DNA from 3 places in the Lactobacillus sp. ESL0684 genome. Region 3 is predicted to be linked to each of the others. Evidence: predicted binding sites of a transcription regulator. Region 3 holds the regulator's gene; each other region holds the start of a gene.

Region 1 (5,606 bases), 640 kb from region 3:
GCTGAATACGGTGTACAAATCACTAAGTTGTATGATGAAATTAAAGAAAAAATCTACAATAAAATTAAAGACATGACTGGCCTTGAAACAGTTGAAGTTAACGTAACTGTCGTTGACATCAAGACTAAAAAACAACATGAAAAAGATTCAGTTAGTCTGCAGGATCGTCTTTCAGGAGCAACTAAGACTGCCGAAGACAAGATTGATGATCAAAAAGAAAAACTTGATCAGAAGCAAAAAGAAAATAAAGAACAAAAAGCTGAACAACAAAGAGTTAAATAATTTGCTTATTAAATTACCAAAAAGATGTGGTGCCAACGTACCACATCTTTTTTATTTCCTGGGAAATACTTCCTTTAACTAGCAATAATGCAAGGAATCTCTGCTTGTTTTAATTTCCAAACTATTCATAATTAATAGTAATTCGGGAGGAACAAACAATGAAATTTGGTGAGCACTTAAAACAAGCGCGAATTGCTAAGAACTTAACTCAAACAGAAGTCGCAAAGTATTTCTTTGTGAGCAGACAAACAATTTCTAGCTGGGAAAATGAAAAGACCTATCCCGACATAGAGAGTCTTATCAAGTTAAGTAATTACTATCAAATCTCACTTGATACATTATTAAAGGAGGATACAGGAATGCGTGAATATTTAGAGAAAAAAGATGTTGCAAAAGAATTGAAGGTAATCTCAAAAGATTTAAACTGGGTATAGCCATAATTTTGGTGATTCTTTTTGCTAATACATTTGATATTATTAATTTACATGGTCTCTCACTACCATTATTAATAATTGAATATCTCATTGCAGCAATAAACGGCCACATTAGAAAATTTAATCGTGAAAAATCTTTAGGAATAAAATATAAGGCACGTGAGTTTGCAAATAAACATAAATGGATCCCTTATCTTATTTTTATAATCCCTATGCTAATTCTAGTAATAGTTGAACTGGCAAAAGAACCTAAAACGGAATATCTTGATTCGATAATTGCATATGTAGTAGTCATCTCAATTTTTGTTTGGCTTTTTCATTTAATCATTAAACACCTTAATCGCTAAAATTTCAGTACACCAACAAATAGTTGTTCCACGTAAAACATTAACTTATTCGATTAACTTTCTAACTTGGGCTACTTCTTGAGCAATTGAAGTCGTACCATCTAAAATTAAATCAGCACTTTGAGCTACATAGCTCTGATTGTCAACAAAATATGGTCTTGCTTGGGATAAATATGTCTTTGCCCAGTTAATTATTTCTTGAGCATTGCTTGACTGCTCATCTCGAATCAATTGACGTGCAAAAGTAATATCAAGTGGTGTATTCAAATAAACTACCCAATCAATGTATGGCCTTAATTCTTGATGATAATATCCAAAAGGAAAGTCAAGTAAAATTAGTGGAATTTGGTGATAGCTCTGCTTAAAATCAAGCATTAACTCACTAATATCATATTGATTAATTGCTTTTTTTAGTGGTATCTTAATGTTTGGAGTAGTACTTAATTGAACAATGTCATAGTCATCAAAAGATAGCACCGTACTCTCTAAACATATTTGTTTTAAAGCGGTAATCAAACTAGTCTTTCCACTTGCTGTGATACCACTAACTACCAATACTTTGGTTTCCAATTCAAGCACTTCCCTTCATCTAGATTCTACCATATCGTTATAAAAGTTTTACTTTTATATTGTCAATGCCAAACCTTATAAGTTATAATTAAAGCATAAAATAGCTACTGTTTATAATGTAGAAAGGGAATATTATGAAAAAAACGGTTAAACTTTTAGGCTTAGTTGTTGCTGCACTGGGGCTAACTAGTAGTGTGTTTACAGCTGATGTTAGTGCAAAGAAAGCTAAGACTAGCCAAGTTTCAAAGAAAAAGCAGGATAAAAAATATGGTATCAGCAAGTCCTTCAAATTTAGTAAAGATTTACAAGGTAAATGGTATAGCAATAACAATTTAACTCCTGAGCCATTGAATATCCACAAGTCTTCATTAGTCCTACCTGCTACTGGTAAAACAGCCAAAGTAGCAGTGATTGGTAAAGTTAAAGGCACCAAAAAGTACCCATGGCAAATGAGTAAAAGTTGGAAGAATAAACATGCTAAGACCTTTAAGAACGTCAAGCGTGGTACTACCAAAACAATTAGCGGCGTTAAATGGACTATCTTGAGCTCACCAACCGAAAAGTCAACTGCTGACGGTGACGCTTATGCTGTTCACAACGAAAAAGTTGATGATCAAACCATCAAAGTGGTTTTCGAAGCTGATCCAACAACAGGCAAGGTTTATAATCAATACTTCACCACTAAAGACTTAGCTGATAAGTATCAATCGACTAAATTTGCTGATATGACATACACAGAAGTTAACTGGCGGTAACTCATTGGTTTCACGTGTAACATTAGCAAAAGCATCAAGTCTAAACTTGATGCTTTTTATTGTGAAGCTGATAACTTGGATATTTTCTTCACTGTATTATACAAAATCACTTGACAAATTGTGAATTCTTAAAATTAACTTTTTCCTTGTTTACCACTACATCTCGTATTAAACTAAATAAGAGTCTACATGTTGTATTTTTAAGAAAGAACGTGATTCAAGTTATTGTTTTAAGTGGGCCAATTGGAGCCGGTAAATCCAGTTTAACCAGTATTCTAGCTGAGCATTTAGGGACACAAGCGTTTTATGAAGGCGTGGATAACAACCCCGTTTTGCCTTTGTATTATCAAGATATGAAGCGATATACTTTTTTACTTAATATCTACTTGCTGAACCATCGATTAGCGCAGATTAATCAAGCGGTACAGGATAAAAACAGCGTCTCAGATCGGTCAATCTATGAAGACGCGCTCTTTTTCAAGATGAATGCAGAAAATAAAGTTGCTGATCCAACCGAATTTAAGATCTATGACAGCTTACTCGAGAACATGATGGAAGATGTTCCTGGCAAGCCAAGTAAAAAGCCTGATCTACTTATTTACATTCATGTTTCGCTTGAAACAATGCTCAAACGGATTGAGAAGCGTGGTCGATCATTTGAACAAATTAGTACTGATCCTAGTTTAAAAGACTATTATGAGCGTTTAATTCGGTATTATGAGCCTTGGTATGAGGAATATGATGCTTCACCAAAAATTAAAATTGATGGCGATAAATATGACTTTATCGTTGACGAAGACGCCAAAAAAGCAGTTTTAAGCGAAATTGATAATAAATTACGCGAACTAGGAAATTTATAAAAGAAGGAACGTGATGACTGTTATTGTTTTAAGCGGGCCAATTGGAGCCGGTAAATCCAGTTTAACCAGTATTTTAGCTAATTATTTAGGAACTAAACCATTTTATGAAAGCGTTGATGACAATCCTGTCTTGCCGCTATTTTATGCCGATCCTAAAAAGTATGCCTTTTTGCTGCAAGTATTTTTCTTAAATACTCGCTTCCGCAGCATTAAAGATGCTCTAACAGAAGATAACAATGTCTTAGATCGATCCATCTATGAAGATGCTCTATTCTTCCAAATGAATGCCGATATCGGACGTGCAACCAAAGAAGAGGTCGACACATATTATGAGTTGCTCAATAATATGATGGGCGAACTCGATCATATGCCAAAAGAAAATCCCGACCTACTTGTCCATATTAACGTTTCATACGAAACTATGCTCAAGCGAATTGAAAAACGCGGCCGTCCTTATGAGCAGTTGAGTTATGATGCTACTCTTGAGGATTATTACAAACGGCTTTTGCGTTATTATAAGCCTTGGTACGAAAAATATGACTACTCACCTAAGATGGAAATTGATGGCGATCAACTTGACTTTATGACCGATGAAGATGATCGTCAAGTCGTTTTAGATCAAATTGTGGCTAAACTCAAGGAAGTTGGCAAGTTACCTGATTCTTGGGACAAATCAACTAGGGTCAAACTTACGGAATAACTAGAAGTGCTATCTTAACGATAGCTTTTTTAGTAATAAAAATAATACTTGACTTCTTGGTGTAAGTGACTATAATTAAAATAAATTTAAAAGGTTATGAGCAGACTAGTAATGTTATGGACTTGTTTAGAGAGTGTCAGTTGCTGTAAAGACACCAAGTACCAACATGAATCACACCTGCGAACCGTTTTTCTGAATCAGTAAGAAATTCCGGTGGTTCCGTTATCACTTCCAGTTTAATATTAATTATTAAACTGCTCGAGGTTGCTTATGTGAGTAAGCAACGAAGTTGAGGTGGAACCGCGTTAAGTCGTCCTCTTAGACACTATGTCTAAGATGGCGGCTTTTTTTACTTACTATTATTAGGAAATTCCGGTAGTCCCGTTATCGCTCCAATTCGAATATCACCATTTTTATGGCAATATTCGAACTGGTTGAGGTTATTTACGTGAGTAAATAACAAATTGAGGTGGAACAACGTCAAAGCGTCCTCTTAAGCTAGATAGCTTAAGAGGACGCTTTTTTATTTATCACAAGGAGAAAGTTATGGACTATATCGTTTCAATCATGCCTTCATTACTCTCAGGTGCCAAAATGACCCTGTCCCTGTTTTGTTGGACTCTAATCATTTCTATCCCACTAGGAATAGTTATCAGCTTAGGCCTGCTCTCCCATTTTAAGCCCTTGCGGCTGATACTTAAATTTTACGTATGGATCATGCGGGGTACACCACTATTATTGCAGCTAATTTTTATTTTCTATGGCTTGCCAATCATGGGTATCATCTTTCAGCGTTATGATGCGGCACTGTTTGCCTTTATCCTTAATTATGCTGCTTACTTTGCCGAAATCTTTCGCGGCGGTTTTCAAGCAATTCCCACTGGTCAATATGAAAGCGCCCGTGTCTTACGTTTATCAAAGCTGCAAACACTGCAACATATCATTATCCCCCAAGTAGTCAAAATCGTAATCCCATCAATTGGTAATGAAATCATCAATTTAGTTAAGGACACTTCACTAGTTTACGTAATTGGGCTTGGCGATCTGCTGCGTGCTGGGAACGTGGCAACTGCAAGAGATGTTACCTTAATTCCGTTAGTACTAGTTGGAATAATTTATTTATTCATGACTGGAATTGCATCATACCTACTAAAAAAATTGGAACAAAGCTTCAGTAAATGGAACTAAGGAGGAATGAAAATATGTTAGAACTTAAAAATATTACTAAAAATTTTGGTCAAAAAATCATTCTAAACCAGCTTAATTTGACGATTCCTAATGGTCAAATTTTAGCCATTGTTGGACCGTCTGGTGCTGGCAAAACTACTTTACTGCGCTGCCTTAGCGGACTTGAGCCAATTAATAGCGGTCAGTTTTTATGGGACGGCAAGACGTTTAATCCTGCAAATCCAGCTGATATCAAGCAAATTATCGGAGTTGTTTTTCAAGATTATCAATTATTCCCTAACCTAACGGTACTGGAAAATATTACTTTGGCTCCCACACTAGTTTTAAAAGAAGACCAGGCAACCGCAAAAGGCCAAGCGACCAAACTATTGCAAAAGCTTAATTTAATTGGTAAAAACAACTTATATCCGTCACAACTTTCTGGAGGTCAACAGCAACGAGTTGCTATTGCACGCGCTTTGGCCATGAAG
Region 2 (5,606 bases), 590 kb from region 3:
GTTAGGCTTTGCTGCCATGATTAGTGCATTTTGTGGAGTAACTGAACCAGCGATTTATGGCGTGAATCTAAGATATAAACGCGTCTTTATTTCCGGATCAATCGGCGCTGCCTTTGGTGGTCTGATAACTGGATTAATGCATGGAACCATGTTTGGCTTCACTGGCGGATTAATTGGCTTTTCCAGTTTCTTTAATCCTAAAAATCCTGGTGACTTAAATAGTTTTTATACTTTCTTGATTGCTAGTGCCGTATCAATCGTTATCGCCTTTGTTGTAACTTGGTTTTGGGGCTACAACGATGATATGACAATGGGTAAAAAAGTTGCTAAAGCTAAGAGACCAGGAACAAAATAATATAATTATTTTAAACAAAAAAGAGCAAATGTTTCATATGAAACATTCGCTCTTTTTGATTTACTAAACCTAATTAGCTGATGCATTAACTGCTTGAATTAGAGCATTTCTAAAGCCTGCTTCTTCTAGTTTAGTAACGCCTCTAATTGTTGAACCACCCGGAGTAGTTACCTCATCCTTTAATTCTTCTGGTAATTTCTGATTGGTTAAAGCTAATTTAGCTGTACCAAGCAGCATCTTTTCAATTATTGCATAAGACTCAGTCCGCTTAACACCATTCTGAACTGCAGCATCACTTAATGCCTCAATCATTAGATCAACATAAGCTGGCGTACAGCCAGCAATCGTGCCATAAATCCCTAGTAAAGTTTCATCAACGACGTAAACATCACCCATTTGACTAAAAATCGCTTTAACTGTATCAATTACCTCGCTACTTTCATTAGGAATAAAGCTAACTACAGTAATGCCCTCTCCAATTTGCACAGGGGTATTTGGAACAGCTTTAACAAAAGACGCATCTGCGACAATTTGGCGATTAATTAGAGTTAAATCGCCACCACCAGTTGAAATAATAATACCATGATAGACCTGACCCAAGTCATTAATAATTGTTTCTTGAGCATCACCACCAACAGCGACTACGACAGCGCGACAATTATTAAAATCACCATACTCATTAATTAAGTGTAGGCCAGCTTTTTTAGCTAATGCTTGAGCAGATCGGTGACCACCATCATACACATAAATATCCTGACTAACCACATCTGCATGTAACAAACCTTGAATAATTGAACTACCTATTTTACCTGTTCCAATGAATCCAATTTTCATTTTCTACGCTCCTTTAATACTTAATTAGTTATTTAACGCCATTATTGTAACAATGCTTACATTAAATCTATCCTAATCGATAGCCCGGTTGAAAATCTCGTTTTAACAAATCAACAAATTGCGGATATGTCTGTACTTCAAACATAGGATGCAAATTAAGATCATTTCTGCGATGACGATGATTGTACCAAACACTGGCAAAACCATAATTTTCTGCACCCAAAATATCTGACTGTAACCCATCACCAAAGAAAATAGTATCTTCAGGTCCAATTGTCGTCTGATCAAAAAAATAATCAAAAACTCGGCGGTCCGGTTTTGAAAATCCAGCTTCTTCAGAGGTTACAATTAGTGAAAAGTACTGCTCAACTCCCGCTTGCTCAAGCCGATGACGTTGCATAAATGCTTCGCCATTACTTAAAACAGTTAATTGATAATCATTTTGCGCAAAACGTAAAGCATCTTCAACACCTGGCAGTAATTGATATGCCTGCTCAAAATATGAACGATACTCAGCCATGATCGCTTTCCCATCAACTTCTAAGCCAAAATTTTGCTTCAAAAAAACTTGAAAAACCTGTTCACTTAATTGGTTATAGGAAATAGTGCCCTGTTCAAGTTTACGCCATAGCCCTTGATTATAAGCATGATAGCGTTTCTGCATTTCACGAGTCAATTGCCAATGATGTTTCTTAAATAGAGCATGCAAAGCAAAATCTTCCGTTGCAGCAAAGTCAATTAACGTATCATCAACATCAAAAATTATTTGTTTAAATCGCAAGTATTTTTCACTCCTTCTAATTTATTCATCTGCTTTAATTTCCGCGTGAACGAATTTAGTCTAAGAATAATTATAGCAATTTCTTAATTATAAAAGATATAATTAACTATTTTTCTTAGGAAAAAAGGGATATAATTGGGCTTATTTATTTTGAAGGAGTGCTTAGAATGCTTACACTATTATTGATCTTGTTTGTTACTTGGCTACTAATGAAATTAGGAATTGGCCTATTTAAAATTTTTGCTTTCTTATTAATTTGTGCAGTTCTCTTTTTCTGCTTTATTCATTTGTTGATACCTATTTTAATAATTATTGCTGCCATCACTATTTTTTGGGCACTCATCCGTTTTTAAAAAGAAACAATTTATATTTACACGCTAGGACTACTTACTTTCTAACGTGTTTTTTGATGGTAAAACCCTCTTTTAGTAAAAAAATTTCAGACTCACAAATCCCATTCTGCCATATAATTGTAATTTACAAGTTAAGCCACCAACTTCATTTCTTATACTTAGCACAAGATATTGTGGTATAGTTTATAGGTAAGCCATATATGATGTATATGTGAAACGTTTATCTTTTTAGGAGTTGCTTTTACATGGAAAACACTAGTATAACTTTAGATCAAGCCTATATTGATCAAGTGAAACAAAACATTAAACCACACTGGGGAGAATTAGGTTGGGTTACTTACAAGCGTACCTACGCTAGATGGTTACCAGACCAGAATCGTTCTGAAAATTGGGACGAAACAGTAAAACGGGTTATCGAAGGAAATATTAATCTTGATCCTCGTTTAAAAAATAACCCTACTACTGAAGTAGTAACTGAATTAACCAATGAAGCCAAACAACTATTCAAACTAGTTTATGGTCTTGCTGCCACACCTTCTGGGCGGAATCTTTGGATTTCGGGTACAGACTATCAAAAGCGTAATGGTGATGCTTTAAATAACTGTTGGTTTATTGCCATTAGACCACAGAAATACGGCAACAGCTCAATTGTACCAAGTTATCTTGACCAAGATCAATTGGCCGTCTCACTCCCCTTCTCTTTCTTATTTGATCAACTAATGAAGGGTGGCGGTGTTGGTTTTTCTGTCGCGGAAGAAAATATCGTCAAAATTCCTCAAGTCGATAATCAAGTTGCCTTAACAATTGTGATTGACCAAAAAAGTCCGTCTTATGATAACTCACTTGAGCATGGCGCGGTTGATTATGCAGATTGGGCACAGGCAAACGCGGATGCTGATAATTATATTTATTATAAATTACCTGATACGCGCGAGGGCTGGGTTTTAGCTAATGCTCGCCTAATCGATATGCATTTTAAACAAACAAATCCAGAAAACAAGACAAAACTAGTACTTGATATTAGTGACATTCGTCCCTATGGCGCAAAGATACATGGATTCGGTGGAACTGCTTCAGGCCCAATGCCATTAATCGACATGCTGCTTGATATTAATCAAATTATCAATGAGCAACACAATCAACGAATGACTTCAGTCGATGCAACTGACATTTGTAATCTAATTGGAAAAGCTGTAGTAGCCGGCAATGTTCGTAGATCTGCAGAATTGGCTCTTGGTTCGAATGATGATCAAGATTTTATTACCATGAAACAAGACAAAGATAAATTATATCATCACCGCTGGGCTTCCAATAATAGTGTCGCCATTGATGCAAACTTTGATAATTACCAACCAATTGCTGATGGCATTAAAGAAAACGGTGAACCAGGTGTAGTTAATCTTGACCTATCACGCAATTACGGTCGAATTATTGATGGCTATCAAAAAAACATTGATGGCGAGGTTGAAGGCACTAACCCATGTGGTGAAATTTCTTTAGCAAATGGTGAACCTTGCAATCTTTTTGAAGTTTTTCCTTATATTGCGGAACAACAAGATTGGGATTTAAACGAAGTTTTTCGCTTAGCAACACGTTACACTAAACGAATCACTTTTAGTAACTATGATTGGGAAATTTCCCGGGAAATAATTTATCAAAATCGCCGAATTGGTGTTTCAATTTCAGGAATTCAAGATTGGCTATTAAATGACCTTGGCCACCGCGTAGTTACAGGCTTTAAGGATGAGTTTGATGAAGAAACTGGAGAACAAATTAAGGCACCAATTTATGATCCTAAAGGAATAGAAATGCTTTCCAATGCCTATCAGGCCGTGATTAATGCCGACAATGAATATAGCAAAGCTTTAAATTGTAATACTTCAATTAAGCATACTACCGTAAAGCCATCTGGGACAGTGGCCAAACTAGCCGGTGCTTCTGAAGGCATGCACTTTCATTATGCTGGCTACTTAATTCAACGAATTCGGTTCCAAGCTTCAGATCCATTGCTAAAAGCACTTGATGCCTGTGGTTATTATTCTGAACCTGATACCTATTCTGAAAATACGATTTGCGTTGAGTTTCCAATGCGTGCCGCTCATGCAGATAGTAAAGACTTTGCATCAGCCGGAACAGTTTCAATTGCTGAACAATTCGCTACTCAAGCTTTTTTGCAAACTTATTGGTCAGACAACGCTGTCAGTTGTACTGTAACTTTTCAAAATGACGAAGCAGATCAGATTACTTCACTATTGAAACAATATCGTCACTGCATTAAATCAACTTCTTTACTACCTTATTATGGTGGTTCCTTGAAGCAAGCACCAAAAGAACCAATTGACAAAACAACTTACGAACAGAAGAAAGCTCAGATAAACGGTAATGTTGCTGAGGTATTTGCCAAGCAAAATGACGATCAGAAAGATCTAGAAATAGTTGATCAAACCGATTGTGAATCAGGAGCTTGTCCAGTTAAATAAAAAATAATACCTTTTAAAATTAGGAGAAAAATCATGAAAAAACAGAAATTAAATATTGTAACTATTATTGCTATGGTGTTTACCTTTACTTTTGCTGGAACTGCTCAACCAACAAACGTTGCAGCCAAAAGCAGTAAAATTACAGTCACCTATACTTTAAAAAAGAATAATAAGAAATTCGCCAAAAAGAAAGTCAAACTGGCCAAAAAAGGTGCTACTGTAATCAAAGGCCTACGTAAAGCTTGGAAAGTTAAAGGTAAGACTTCACCAGGACTTGGTTTCATGGTTACAGGTATCAAAGGCAAAAATCAAAATACCAGTAAAGGCATCTACTGGACCTATAAATTAAATGGAAAATTTGCTAACAAAGGCGTTAGTTCTCAAAAAGTCCACAATAAAGATCGGGTTGTCTTCAACTTGGCTAAATAAGTCAGTCTAACCAAAAATGAAACATCAACAGATCAAACAAATTGCCTTGTTGGCCATTCTAACTGCAATGTGTGTTACCTTGCGTATCTTTAAAATTATCCCGATTCCCAACGTACAGCCTGTGACCGATATTTTAATGCTGGTTACTTTAAACATTGGTTTCGGTTTTGGTTTCACATTAGCTATCCTTACTATGATAATTTCTAATATTTACTTAGGCTTCGGCATTTGGACTATTTCCCAGATTTTAGCCTATGGTGGCTGTATTTTAACCGTCATTTTCTTTGCGAAAATCACTCCATTGAAAAAACATTTCACATTGCAACTAATTCTGGCAACTTTCTTAGGTTGGGAATATGGCTTTTTTGTCGATT
Region 3 (5,606 bases):
TATGAAAGCCTTGATGGGGGATAACTCAGATAATTATCCCGGGGTAACCAAGGTTGGACCCAAGACTGCTTCACGTTTGATTCAGGAATACGGCTCAGTGGAAAAGCTATATGATCATGTTGCTGATATGAAAAAATCAAAGCTTAAAGAGAATTTGATTAACGACAAGGACAAGGCCTTTTTAGCTAAAAAGTTGGCGACAATTGATCGTAATAGTCCAGTAACTATTGGGTTAGCCGATGTGAAACGTAAAGAAGTAGATCAAGAACAACTGCGGAAGTTCTATGAAAAAATGAATTTTCGGAAGTTCTTAGAACAATTAGATAGTAGCGATGAAGTCACACCGGAATATCAAGCTGCTGATGTTAAGATTGAATATACTGAGTTAACCGAGTCAAAATTATCAAAGTTAGTTGATCAAGCTGGAACTAGAATTAGCTTTTATTTAGGGATGCTTGGAGCCAATTATCATTTGGCCGACATAATTGGTTTTGCAATTGAAGCTGGTCAGCAAACCTATGTTAGTGCTAATTTAGACCTGCTTAAATCGGCTGAATTGAAACAGCTACTTGAAGATGAAACAGTTAAAAAAGATGTGTTTGATCTCAAGCGCACAATGGTTGGCTTAAGCCGTTTGGGTATCAAAATTGCCGGAATTGACTACGATATGCTATTGGCGTCTTATTTAATTAATAATGAAAACAATTCTGACGATCTCGGTGAGGTTTGCCGATTATACGGAGATTATACAGTTAAGAGTGATTATGATGTTTATGGCAAGGGTCAAAAGACACGGATTCCTGAAGATGAGCAGGTTCTGTATAGTCACTTAGCCAGCAAACCGCAGGCAATCGCTAATTTGAAAAACCAGCTACTAGATAAATTGCAAGACCATGAGCAAGACGATTTATTTGCTAACATTGAACTTCCTGTTGCGCGGGTTTTGGCAATTATGGAAATGAATGGCATCAAGGTAGAAGCTACTACTTTGACCAAATTACAAGATGAATTTGCAGCAGAATTAACAGACTTGGAACACAAGATTTATGAGCATGCAGGTGAGGAATTTAATATTAATTCTCCTAAACAGCTAGGTCATATCTTATTTGAAAAGCTAGGATTACCACCGGTCAAAAAGACTAAAACGGGCTATTCTACTTCTGTTGATGTGCTAAATCAATTACAAGATCAGAGTCCAATTATTCCTGAAATCTTGTCTTATCGCCAATTAGCTAAGATTCAGTCAACGTATGTTAAAGGGTTGCTTGATGTCATTCAAAAAGATGGCAGAGTTCATACACGTTATTTGCAAACTTTGACTGCTACTGGGCGGCTGTCTTCAGTCGATCCGAATTTGCAAAATATCCCAACTCGTACTGAAGAGGGTAAGCAGATTAGAAAGGCCTTTGTTCCAAGTGAACCAGATGGTTATATCTTTTCTTGTGATTATTCCCAGATTGAGTTGCGAGTTTTAGCCCAAGTTTCTGGGGATGAACATATGCAAGAAGCCTTTAAAACGGGGTATGATATTCACTCACATACTGCTATGAAAATTTTTCATTTGGAATCGCCAGACGAAGTCACCCCGCTCATGCGTCGCCGGGCAAAAGCGGTCAATTTTGGGATTGTTTATGGGATATCTGATTATGGCTTGTCGAAAAACTTAAATATTAGTCGTAAGCAGGCCAAAGAATTTATCGATAATTACTTTGAACAATATCCGCAAATTAAGAATTATATGGATGAAGCAGTGAAAGTTGCCCGTGAAAAAGGCTATGCAGAAACAATCATGCATCGTCGTCGCTATTTACCAGATATTCATGCTAAGAATTTCAATGTGCGTTCATTTGCTGAACGAACAGCGATTAATTCGCCAATTCAGGGTTCTGCAGCTGATATTATTAAGATTGCTATGATGAATATGCAAGCAAAATTGACTGAATTAGGACTTAAGACCAAAATGGTAGTTCAAGTCCATGACGAATTAATTTTTGATGTGCCTAAAGAGGAACTGGAAACTATTAAAAAGCTGGTTCCAGAAGTTATGCAGTCTGCAGTAAAACTTGATATACCGCTCGTAGCAGATTCTGGGTGGGGACATAATTGGTATGATGCTAAGTAAGGAAGTGACGTCTAATGCCTGAAATGCCTGAAGTAGAAACAGTTCGCCGCACACTTTTACCATTAATTAAGGGTAAAACTATTGCGGAAGTGACTTTGTGGTATCCTAAAATCATTACAGGAGACGCGGCAGATTTTGTTAAGCGAGTAACTGGCCAAAAGATTATGACAATTGATCGTTATGCCAAATTTTTACTGATTCGGTTAAGCGGAAATTTAACGATTGTCTCACATTTGCGCATGGAAGGTAAATATCGTTTAGTTGCAATTGATACTGTTAAAGATAAACATGATCATGTGCAATTTGCCTTTACTGATGGTACAGATTTACGTTATAACGATGTTCGCAAGTTTGGCCGCATGCAATTGGTCGAAACAGGCACTGAAAAAGTAGTTACTGGTATCAGCAAGTTAGGTGTTGAACCTAATTCTGCAGAATTTACCACGGCTTATTTGCAAGAGCGACTAAGTCATAAACACAAGAATATTAAGAGTACCTTGCTTGATCAGTCGATTGTTGCTGGATTAGGAAATATTTACGTTGATGAAGTTCTTTGGCAAACAAAAATTCATCCCTTAAGTCTTGCTAATAATCTTCCACAAGAAAAAGTTGCCCAACTTCATGACAATATCAATTCTTTGATTGCATTGGCAATTGAACAACACGGCACTACGGTTCATACATATCTTGATGCGAATGGACAAACGGGTGCTTTTCAAGCGATGCTGAAAGTTTATGGTCACCGAGGCGAGCCTTGTCAGCGCTGTGGGACTAAACTAGAAAAGATTAAAGTCAATGGTCGCGGGACTACTTTTTGTCCAAAGTGTCAGGTGACATACTAATGACAGTCGTCTTAGGATTAACAGGCGGTATTGCCAGTGGCAAAAGTACTGCTGATGCTTTCTTTCAAGCTAAAGGTGTGCCAGTTATTGACAGTGATCGAATTAGTCATGATATTTTGAATATTGGTCAAGAAGGCTATCAAAGAGTTGGTGCACAGTTTGGCCCGGAATACTTAAATGCTGATCAAACGATTAATCGACGTAAATTAGGTCAGCTAGTTTTTAATGATAAACAGCAGTTAGCAAAGTTAAACAAACTAACTCATCCCTTGATTTTTCAGACAATTGCGGCTAAAATTACGCATCATAAGCAAGCAAATGTACCGTTAATAGTTGTTGATGTACCATTGCTGTTTGAGGCTAATGGTCAAAGTTATTGTGATCAAACCTTATTGATTGCTTTGCCCGAAAGTTTGCAGCTTGAAAGATTGATGCAGCGGGATCAATTGACTAGATCGGCGGCTTTAGCTAGGATTAACAGCCAGATGCCGCTAGCACAAAAAGTCCAATTAGCTGATTATGTAATTGAAAATACCGGTACTGTAGCAGAATTGAATGCGAAGTTAGCTCAATTAATGTTTAAGTTAGAAGAAGGTTGATTATATGGAATGTCCTCATTGTCGTCAGAATGCTTCGCGGGTGATTGACTCACGTCCAAGTGATGAGAACCGCGCGATTAGACGCCGTCGCGAATGCGAGAACTGCGGATTTCGTTTTACCACGTTTGAGCGAGTTGAAACAACCCCATTGTTGGTAATTAAAAATGACGGTACTCGTGAACCATTTAACCGGAAGAAAATTTTACATGGAGTAATGGCAGCAGGTCAAAAACGCCCAATTACTAGTGGTCAATTCGAAGAGTTAGTTAATCATGTAGAAAACAAAATTCGTCAGCAAGGCGGCAGTGAGATTTCTTCTAAAAAGATTGGCCAGCAGGTCATGGATGAATTGGCCAAGATTGACGATGTAGCTTATATTCGTTTTGCTTCCATTTATCGTGAATTCAAAGACATGTCTAGCTTTATGAAGACGATGGAAGATATGATTGCTAAACGTGAGCAGAAAGATTAGTTGATGTTTGAAAGTGCTAATCCAAAGCAGCCGTTTCTAATTAATAATCGAGTACCAATTTTTCCACGTGACTTGAGAATCTTGCTGAAACTATATCAGCCGCTACTTGGGGGACTTGGCAGTTCACTTTATTTAACTTTAAATGAAGATTATCGCGAAACTGCAATGATTTCTGATGCCCAAGGTTTGTATAGCTTGCAAGAACAATTAGATTGTAGTTTGCAAGATCTGTTTGCCGCAATTCACAAGCTTGAAGGCGTAGGATTACTGCAAACAAGGGTGCTCGACAATGAAATCATGGGTCAAGTTTTGGTATTTAGTTTAAATGTAGTACCCAGCAGCAGTGAGTTTTTTGCGACTGCCTTATTGGCTAGCCTGTTAAAAGAAAAGGTGGGTGAAGCTGCTTTTCATGACCTGAGTCACAGTTTTGCTAGGGAAAGTCAACAGGATGAAAATCAACTTAATGGCTTACAAACCGCGCAAGATGTTTCTGCTTCATTCATGGAAGTTTTTCATTTACCTAGTCAAGAGGCCATCAGTCCGTCTGAAGATGTTCAACAAGCCGCACAAGAAAATCAAGTCAAGCGGCCAACTAAAGCCCAGATTAACCAAGCAGAACACATTGATTGGGAATTCATGAAACAGCAATTTGAAATATACCAAATTGCGCCTAGTGAGATTGATCAACATCAAGCGGATATTGCTGGACTGATGCGGACGTATGGCTTGTCAGAGCAAGAATTTGTTGATGAAACATTATCTTGTTTGCACGGTAGCTATCAGTTGAATATGCCACTAATTAAGCAAACGATTGCTGAAAATATTCATAGTGTTGATACTAAGGCTCGCCTTAAGTCTGAAAATCAAGATGTTTCTGACCAAGTAAAGCAAAAGTTTAATTCACGTGAGCAGCAAATTTTAACCATGGCAAAAGAAAAGGCACCTGCACAATTTCTGTATCAGTTAAAGACTGCTAAGCATGACTATGTTGATGCTAGTGAATATAAGGTGCTTGATAATTTATACAACAAGCAAAATGTGCAAACAGAGTTACTTAATATTTTGGCCTATGCCTGCTTACAAGAAAGTTCAACGGTTTCTTATCGGCTTGCTAATACGATTTTACATGATTGGCTCCAGCATGGTGTAAAAACCGGAGCACAGGCACTGGAGTATCTGGCTAATCGGGCAAAGAAAAAAGCACAAAGGCAGCCGCGTTCACGTTATGGTGCCAATAAGCGTGTTGAAAAGGGAACTGACTGGAGTAAAAAGCAAGCGGCAGTTAATCAAGATATTTCTTCTAAAGATTTGAAGGATTTCTTTAAAAATCTTGAAGATAAGAACGGTATGAAGTAGGTGCAAGATGATGCAAGCGATTAGCAATTTGATTAGTAAATTAGATCCAGAATTGGTTAAAAAGTATAATTTGACAGAAATTTATCAACAAGTTTTAGCAGATCCAGATATTAAACAATTCTTGCAAGAAAATCAGACTAAGATTACTGCTGAAATGATTAATAAGAGTTTGCCTAGTCTATATGAATACTATACTAGTAAGCAACGCAAGGATC

The links. Region 3 encodes NrdR, which represses ribonucleotide reductase genes. Its sites were predicted from a motif close to ACACNATATATNGTGT; they were not measured.
Region 1: OZX56_RS09125 (deoxynucleoside kinase) is a predicted target of NrdR. The motif match lies at 2,542-2,557, and genes of this name have one in related genera.
Region 2: nrdJ (ribonucleoside-triphosphate reductase, adenosylcobalamin-dependent) is a predicted target of NrdR. The motif match lies at 2,485-2,500, and genes of this name have one in related genera.

The regions. Positions count from the first base shown of each region.
Region 1 covers NZ_CP113941.1:1,867,801-1,873,406, forward strand. The annotation lists gene OZX56_RS09105 (Asp23/Gls24 family envelope stress response protein) at 1-282, shown strand, start outside; gene OZX56_RS09110 (helix-turn-helix transcriptional regulator) at 441-716, shown strand; gene OZX56_RS09115 (adenylylsulfate kinase) at 1,109-1,633, opposite strand; gene OZX56_RS09120 (hypothetical protein) at 1,768-2,388, shown strand; gene OZX56_RS09125 (deoxynucleoside kinase) at 2,601-3,248, shown strand; gene OZX56_RS09130 (deoxynucleoside kinase) at 3,262-3,948, shown strand; T-box leader at 4,036-4,269, shown strand; gene OZX56_RS09135 (amino acid ABC transporter permease) at 4,495-5,136, shown strand; gene OZX56_RS09140 (amino acid ABC transporter ATP-binding protein) at 5,151-5,606, shown strand, end outside.
Region 2 covers NZ_CP113941.1:28,669-34,274, reverse strand. The annotation lists gene OZX56_RS00170 (PTS glucose transporter subunit IIABC) at 1-355, shown strand, start outside; gene OZX56_RS00165 (pyrroline-5-carboxylate reductase) at 425-1,189, opposite strand; gene OZX56_RS00160 (YjjG family noncanonical pyrimidine nucleotidase) at 1,257-1,970, opposite strand; gene nrdJ (ribonucleoside-triphosphate reductase, adenosylcobalamin-dependent) at 2,569-4,803, shown strand; gene OZX56_RS00150 (DUF4430 domain-containing protein) at 4,837-5,232, shown strand; gene OZX56_RS00145 (ECF transporter S component) at 5,249-5,606, shown strand, end outside.
Region 3 covers NZ_CP113941.1:615,350-620,955, forward strand. The annotation lists gene polA (DNA polymerase I) at 1-2,122, shown strand, start outside; gene mutM (DNA-formamidopyrimidine glycosylase) at 2,137-2,964, shown strand; gene coaE (dephospho-CoA kinase) at 2,964-3,563, shown strand; gene nrdR (transcriptional regulator NrdR) at 3,568-4,035, shown strand; gene OZX56_RS03085 (DnaD domain protein) at 4,039-5,391, shown strand; gene dnaI (primosomal protein DnaI) at 5,402-5,606, shown strand, end outside.